Regions from separate parts of the Microbulbifer sp. ABH2_005 genome, predicted to be linked through region 1. Evidence: predicted binding sites of a transcription regulator. Region 1 holds the regulator's gene; the other holds the start of a gene.
The links. The regulator LexA, encoded in region 1, represses DNA repair genes until DNA is damaged. The targets are predictions, from matches to a motif close to ACTGTNTNTANANACAGT.
Positions count from the first base shown of each region.

Region 2: the regulator LexA is predicted to act here: its motif matches at 2,733-2,750, upstream of ACXAFI_RS06340 (YebG family protein).

Region 1 is NZ_JBSWWI010000001.1:2,374,198-2,378,168, forward strand. It holds gene ACXAFI_RS10310 (class I adenylate-forming enzyme family protein) at 1-549, opposite strand, end outside; gene ACXAFI_RS10315 (LOG family protein) at 834-1,538, opposite strand; gene lexA (transcriptional repressor LexA) at 1,659-2,264, shown strand; gene ACXAFI_RS10325 (hypothetical protein) at 2,357-2,611, opposite strand; gene ACXAFI_RS10330 (DUF6586 family protein) at 2,715-3,203, opposite strand; gene topA (type I DNA topoisomerase) at 3,204-3,971, opposite strand, start outside.
Region 2 is NZ_JBSWWI010000001.1:1,426,197-1,430,167, forward strand. It holds gene ACXAFI_RS06325 (amidohydrolase) at 1-339, shown strand, start outside; gene ACXAFI_RS06330 (amidohydrolase family protein) at 336-1,637, shown strand; gene ACXAFI_RS06335 (MAPEG family protein) at 1,809-2,204, shown strand; gene ACXAFI_RS06340 (YebG family protein) at 2,379-2,675, opposite strand; gene ACXAFI_RS06345 (LysE family translocator) at 3,028-3,645, opposite strand; gene ACXAFI_RS06350 (DUF924 family protein) at 3,645-3,971, opposite strand, start outside.

The DNA of each region.
Region 1 (3,971 bases):
CGGCTCTCCGGTACTGCCGGATGTAAAGAAAAGGAATGCACAATCCTCTAAATCTGATGAAGGAGGCCCAACCGCAGGCAATCCAGAATCAACCAAACTTTCAAAATTCCAGGTATTTTCAAGAGCACTCTCAAAAATAAGAATACCTTTACTCAATCCGCCAACAGATTTATTAGATCGAATATCCTCTCTACGCTCCTCACCTACGCACAAGGCTACTGCGCCACTCACTTCAAGAGCACGATCAATTTCGGCTGAGGTGTAGCGATAGTTTAATGGAATTGCAACTAGCCCTAGCTTGATGCATGAGAGAAAAAAAATAAGCATTTCGCCTCGGTTCGGCATCAAAGACGCAAACCTTTCACCTCGACGAAAACCCTTCGCTGCCAGCCTCTCAGCCAAAGTATCAATATCACTTTGCAATTCTCGCCAGGTCCACGCTCGACTGCCGCAAAGTAGCGCTATCTCATCTGGCTTACTGTCTAGAGCGACCTGTAAGAGATTCTTCAAGTTCGCGGGCTTTGGTAGGGGGTCTCCATAAATCGGCACAGTTTGGCGTCCTATTTAGAATACAGGCTAGCTAATAAGTAAAAATACCCCTAATTACAAGCGATCAAATATAAGAATAATAGCAGGCTCATTAATCAGCCTGACACGCATTACAAACCGCTGAAACTAGCATCTGGTGATCAAAGGGGAGTATACGATGGGCAATAGCTCAGAATAATCAAAGCCCCAAAATAGAGAACCCGCAGAGTGTTTGACTAGCTCTGAAAACTTACTAGAGCAATAGCCAAACCTCTTTGCCCCAACAAAAATTTACAATTTTTAAATTATTTTTGACTGGCTTTTGCCCGCAAATACTTCAAAATCAAGTGTACAGCCTCCTCGACAGTATCCACGATATGGAATAAATCAAGATCACCTGAATCAATACAACCCTTTTCCAGCACTGTATCCACTAACCAATTGTACAACCCACCCCAATAGCGCTCCCCAACCAGCACTATAGGAAATCGCCTTACTTTTTGTGTTTGCACAAGTGTTAAGGCTTCAAACAATTCATCCAGAGTACCGTAGCCCCCAGCTAGGCCAACAAAACCGGCGGCATGCTTAACAAACATAAATTTCCGCACAAAGAAATAACGAAAGTTCAAACTTATATCCTGATACGGATTGGCTGCCTGCTCAAAAGGGAGTTCAATATTTAATCCAATTGAGGGGCCAGACTGCCCAAAAGCCCCTCGATTACACGCCTCCATAAGACCTGGGCCACCACCGGTGATTACCGGTATCCCCTCGGCAGCCAAAAGCCCTCCAAGCTTTACTCCCTGCTGGTATTCCAAACTATCCTCTGTGAAACGCGCGCCACCAAAAACCGTTACAGCCCCTTTTAGTGCAATTAGACGCTCAATCCCGTCAACTAATTCCGACTGTATACGCAGAACCCTCCAAGCCTCGGGCATCTTTGCATCAAGCATTATTGTTCTCCCTTGTTCTCTCGTGCTGTCAGCTCTTTCAACTACTCTTTTTTTCACTCATTCTTTTCTTAATCAATGTAGCAGCTTGAATCGAGGCAAGGGGCGGGTTTGCGCAAACCTAAAATCTGTATATAATCCCAGCAACTGTATAAAAATACAGAAACTCTAGGTAAATCTATGACCAATCTCACCGCACGTCAGACTCAAGTATTAGAGCTGATCAAAACCTACCTGGATGACACAGGCTACCCCCCCACCCGCGCAGAAATTGCCCAGGAACTGGGCTTTCGCTCACCCAATGCCGCAGAGGAACACCTCAAAGCATTGGCGAGAAAAGGGGCCATTGAGATGGTCGCCGGCGCCTCCAGGGGCATTCGAATTCCAGATCACCAATCCGGTCTTCCCATCGTAGGACGTGTCGCTGCAGGCCACCCTATCCTGGCCACAGAGCATATTGAGGATTATTGCGACCTGCCCGCCAGCTTCTTTCACCCGCCAGCAGATTATTTACTCAGGGTGCACGGCATGAGTATGCGCAACGCAGGTATTCTCGATGGGGACCTGCTGGCCGTACAGAAAACCGAGCAAGTCAGAAATGGGCAGATTGTGGTTGCCCGGATTGATGATGAAGTAACTGTTAAACGCTTCCGCCGCAAAGGCAATCAGGCAACTGTGCAACTACTACCCGAAAACGAAGACTTTGAGACTATCCAGGTGGATATGCGGGATAAGAACTTTGTAATTGAAGGGCTCGCGGTGGGCGTGATTCGCCAAACCCCTTAAGAATAAACAGTTTACCAATGTCCATATACAACAACAGCGGCTCTAAGCCGCTGTTGAAACACTTTTACCTGCTCACCTTACCATAGATTAGATCAATGAATCGTATGGTTAACCGGCATTGATTCTTCCTCTTCGAAGTAACCAGGCTCCAGGTCGTCAAGATTCTGCACAGCTTCTATGCCCGCTTCCAGCATTGCCCTAGCCACCGCTACTTTGTGCTTACGTAAAAATTGGAGACTCTCGGCTGAGAAACGAATACTCACCAGAGGGGCCTCCTCGTGACCGGCGCGGCGCAGAGCCACATCGCCATTGGCCAACTCGATAATCTCAAAAGTTTCGGAGGACATTAGCTTTCCCTTCACTGCACATCAGTTTGCGCCCAGTGTACCACAGGCAATTTAGAAGTTTCAGTGGGTGCAAACAGATAGACAGAAAGGGAGCGAGGAGCCCTCAGCACTCCTCAAGATTGGCACGCTGCCTGCGTACCAACTCACTTAATGCAGCGTGCCATTTGAGCAGCACTTCGAAGGAAAGATCAACAGCTACAGGGCCCGCGACATTGTGCGCTGGTATCAGATTGCCACCCTGCCCCTTATCTTCCGCAAGCGGAGGTAGCCGCAAGAGTTGATGCCATGCGCGTAAAAACTCGCTCAGCCAACTCCCCGGCTCTGAGACCAACAACTGCAATTCCCTTACTTCAACACTGGCTTTCCCCTGGTTATGCAGACTATCCACAATAACCTGTAGGGACTCAGGCTCAAACCCCAGTTGCAATTGATGGGAAAGCTCAGCCAGGAAAGCCCGGTAAGCTTTCCACAATTGCAACAGGGCACCTTCCTCAAGAGCCATTCGCTGAATAGCAGAGTCAAAACTACTGGTGGCAAGCAGTTGGCTCTTGCGTAGCGCGGATGTAACCAGACCAGTGTAGGGATTGCTCATTTACTTTTTTGCCGCCACTTTCTTCGCTGCAGGCTTTTTCTTAGCCGCTGTGGACTTACTTGCCGCCTCAACCTTCCAGGCGCCATCCCGATAGAAAGCTTTCCAACCCGTCGCCTTTCCATCCTCCTCGGACTGGACATATTGCTCTTGGGTCTTGCGACTGAAGCGAACCACGGTATCCCGCCCCTGATCATCCTGTGCAGGTGCAGAGAACAAGAAACTGTACTTGGGATCGATCTCACTTTGGTGAGGTAGCAACTCTTTGACCAGCGGTGCACGGGTTTCACGGTTTTTCGGGAACTGACTGGCAGCCAGGAATAACCCGGAGGCGCCATCACGGAGGATGTAATGGTCTTCAACCTTCTGGCATGCCAACTCAGGCATGGGCACCGGATCCATCTTCGGTGGTGCCGGCTGGCCATTCTTCAACAGCTTACGGGTGTTCTTACAAGCTTCATTAGTGCAGCCAAAATATTTACCAAAGCGGCCAGACTTCAGCTGCATATCGCTTCCGCATTTATCACACTCAATAATCGGGCCATCATAACCTTTGATTTTGAACGTGCCCTGCTCCACCTCGTATCCATTACAGTCCGGATTGTTACCACAGATATGCAGTTTGCGATGTTCATCGAGCAGATAGCTATCCATCGCCGTGCCGCACTTGGGACAACGGCGCTTCTCCCGCAGCTGACGGGTTTCTGCATCCTCATCCTTATCTGCGTCTATCGCCTCATCACCGGAAACCAGATTCATTGTATTGGTGCA
Region 2 (3,971 bases), 950 kb from region 1:
TCTGATTCCGGTGTTGGCGTACAGCACTTGAATGAAGAGGTCGCTAAAGCGATGACGGCAGGTCAGCGCGCTGGTTTTGATATCCAGCCAAAAGACGCGGTTGCCTGGATGACCTCTAACCCCGCTAAGGCGCTGGGCATTGAAGCGCAGACTGGCAGCCTCGAGAAGGGCAAAATGGCTGATGTTGTAGTTTGGTCCGGTAACCCTTTCAGTGTTTATACCCATGTGGATCAAGTTTTTATCGACGGTGAGCTGATGTACGACCGCTCCGATAAAAAGCGTCAACCGCGCAGTGATTTCGAATTGGGTATTCTCGATGCAGAGGGAGAGCGACTGTGAAAAAAATAGCTGTATTCTGTGCGCTGGCCCTGGGGGTTTTGACCGCTGGAGCCCATGCGGAGAGCATCCTGATCAAGGGTGGCAAGGTGCATACTTTGGCGGATATGGGTTCCCTGGAATCTGCCGATGTACTGGTTGTCGATGGCAAAGTGGAACAGGTGGCTCCTGTCCTCAATGTTTCGGCTGATAGAGTTATTGATGCAAAAGGTAAGGTGGTAACGCCTGGCGTCATTGCACCTATTTCCGAGCTGGGATTGGTGGAGATCAGTGCAGCCAGTGGCACTAACGATAATGCGGTAACTGGGGAAAGTATCGGCAGTGCGTTTAATCCTGTGCCCGCGTACAACCCCAAATCTACCCTGATTCCTTTCAACCGGGCCGGTGGTGTTACCAGCGCGGTGGTCTTTCCAGCTATCAGCACCTGGGATGAAGCTGCGGTAGCGGCCCAGAGAGTATTCGCCGGGCGTGGCTTTGCCATCAAGCTCAATGGCGAGTTCAATAGCGTTGAAGCCAAAGACGTTGCCCAAAAGGCCTATTTGGGTGAGACCGGAGCTCAGCTAGCAGGAGGCAGCCGTGCGAATGCCTACGCCAAAGTTGAAAATGCGCTGAGCGAAGCTAAAGAGTACCGGGACAACCGCGTGGCTATTCGCCGGGGAGAGTGGCGTGAGCTGAATTACAGTCTCGCGGATCTGGAAGCCTTGCAGCCAGTGATTAATGGTACTGAACCTCTGCTAATCACTGCTGATCGCGCCAGCGATATTCTTGCGGTTATCGAACTAGCCAAGGTCTTGGATGTGAAGCTCGTGTTGCTCGGGGCGGCTGAGGGCTGGATGGTAGCTGACCAGCTGGCCCAGGCTCAGGTGCCTGTAGTGATTGACGCGATCAACAACTTGCCCATTTCCTTCTCCAGCCTTGGTGCGCGCCTGGATAACGCCGCTTTGTTAACTAAGGCCGGTGTGAAAGTGGCTATTAGTGGCCCCGACTATGCTTCTACCCATAACGTGTACCTCTCACGTCAATCTGCTGGCAATGCTGTTGCCCACGGGTTGCCCTACGAGGAGGCGCTGAAGTCTATCAGCACTAATGTGGCAGATATCTTCCGTCTTAGCGGTGGTACCCTGGAGAAAGGCGCCACTGCTGATATCGTGGTTTGGAACGGCGATCCACTGGAAGTGACCAGTTACCCTGAGCAGGTATTGATCGAGGGTGAACCACAATCTTTGGTTACCCGTTCTACCCGTCTGCGCGATCGTCACCTGAAGCCCGCCAAGGGCCACGGCTTTGGTTATCGCAACTAACTTGCTACAAATGGCTGACTATTAAATTAAAGAGCGGGCAAGGCCCGCTCTTTTTTTGCTTGATGAAAAATGAACAAAAAGGTCCAGTCGCCTGCTTAGCATTGGTTTGGTGAGCTGAAGGGAATTAGATATATATTTACTTCCTGTATTAATAAGAAAAAGGAAAGGGCCATGGTGAATATTACAGCGCTGTATGCGAGTCTCTGTGCAATCCTGATTATCTACCTGGCGGGCCGCGTGGTTCAGTTTCGTCGTGCCAAGCGGGTGGGTATCGGTACTGGCGATGATCGTTTTAATGAGATTCGTGTGCGTGTGCATGGGAATGCGGTCGAATATGCCCCCATTGCACTGCTGCTTCTGCTACTTGCGGAGCTGGGAGGGTTGCCCGGTTTGTGGCTGCATGTTTTTGGAATAGCATTTTTGCTATCCCGAATTTTTCATGCGTATGGCCTGACTGCAGGCAAGGGCGGCACCCATACTGGGCGTTTTTTGGGTACATTGATCAGTTGGCTGGTGATACTTGCCCTTGCGGTGATCAATATCGTGATATCGGTAAAGTCCCTGTAAAAGCAGCAATGCCATTAGTGAGAATTCTAGGTGAATATCTCTGGCGACTGATGATTATTATTTGATAAGAGGCTTCAGAAAGCTTCTGAAGCCTAACAAAAAAGCCCGGTTAACCGGGCAGAGTACAGGGATGAAACTTTAAACTTCTACCGGAAAATTTCTTCAGGTAGCTTTTTACTGGTTCGCGGCAAAGGGGGTAACAGTTTCGTCTGAGGACTCTTCGCTGTTATCCTCTTCTTCCAGCAGCACTTCTGGTTTGCCTTTGCAAGCTTTGGCCAGTGAATCGCGACGCTTGGCCAGCAGCAGGCCGATTTCCTCGCTCACCTGCTCATCAATGCCTTCAATACTGCGCTCAATTAGCGTGGTAATGTTGGCAGCAAGCTCCAGCATCTTATCGTGTTCTTCAGCATCTTTTTTGTTGTCGAACATTGCTCCGTCTCGATCGCATTTCCAAACAGCTACTACGGCCATGATATGCCTCCCAATTGCCCTTCAGACATTCCAGTTTGTTTGTATGGCCATACGGTAACTGTATAAATATTCAGTGTCAATGGTGACTGAGATCGAAGTGGCGTCTATTTAATTGCGTTCAAGAGAGTCACCATTGCGATGGTTTGCCCGCAGGGACATGTCACAACTGTCATAATGCACACCTGCAGCCGGATGTAACCCCCCAGGCATCCTGGCTGCAAACTCCGCACTATACAGGCCCGTTTTCGGGCCTGCTTTTTTCTCGGGCGCTGTTGATCGTTGCTTGCGAGTGGTAAGAGACGAGCTTGGTGGGCTGGGAAAGAGAGGTGAGTGGGCGCGCAGCGCCCAGTCATTAAATAGTGAGTACCAGGCGCGCGGCCAGGCCGATCAGAAGTAAGCCAAACAGTTGCTGGATACGGTGGCCGAGATGCTTGCTAACCAACTGGCGTTTGCGGCTGGCATAGACTGCCAGGGCAACGATGCAATACCAGAGAGTGTCTACCCCGGATACCATGGCAGCCATCCCCAGTTTGGTGGTGAGGGCCTGCTGTTCTGAGACGAACTGGCTGAATAGGGCGGTAAAGAATACTGCAATCTTGGGGTTAAAGAAGGCGACCCCAAAACCCTGAACGATTGAGCGGCGAACACTTAGGTGGGGGGCTTCCAGCTGGGTGGTTCCCGAGCCGGGAGCCGGAGCCCTGAAGGCCTTCCAGCCCAGGTATACCAACATAGCCGCGCCGCCCCATTGCAGGATGCTGAACAGTAGGGGGGAGCTGGTGATCAGAACCGCGAGCCCGAAGGCTGTCAGGGCAGCGTAAACGGCAACCCCAGCACCGTGGGCTATGGCACTGGCTAGGCCCTGTTGCAGGCCGGAGGCCGAGCAACGCATTACGATTAATAAGCTAGGGCCTGGGGACATGGCGCCGAGGGCGCAGATGCCCGCAAGTGATAACCATCCGAGTAAATCCATTATTTAAAGCCGCCCCCTTGTGCCAGCCAATATTTCTCATCTTCTGTGGAATCGCGGCCTAAGGCTGCATTGCGATGCGGAAAGCGACCAAACTGCTCGATAATCTCCTGGTGGGCCAGGGCATATCGGTAGTGGGTGGCGAGATAAGGAGCGATGGCCTCATCATCCCCGTACTGCTTCTGCAATTGTGCGAAGTATGCCACGGAGCGCTGCTGGATTGAGTGTTTTTCACTGTGCTCCAGGGGCATGCCGACAAAAACCTGCTGAAACAACCCGAGCTTTTGCTCGTCTCCCCGCTGCAGAATCGTCTCGCTGATTTCGAGAGC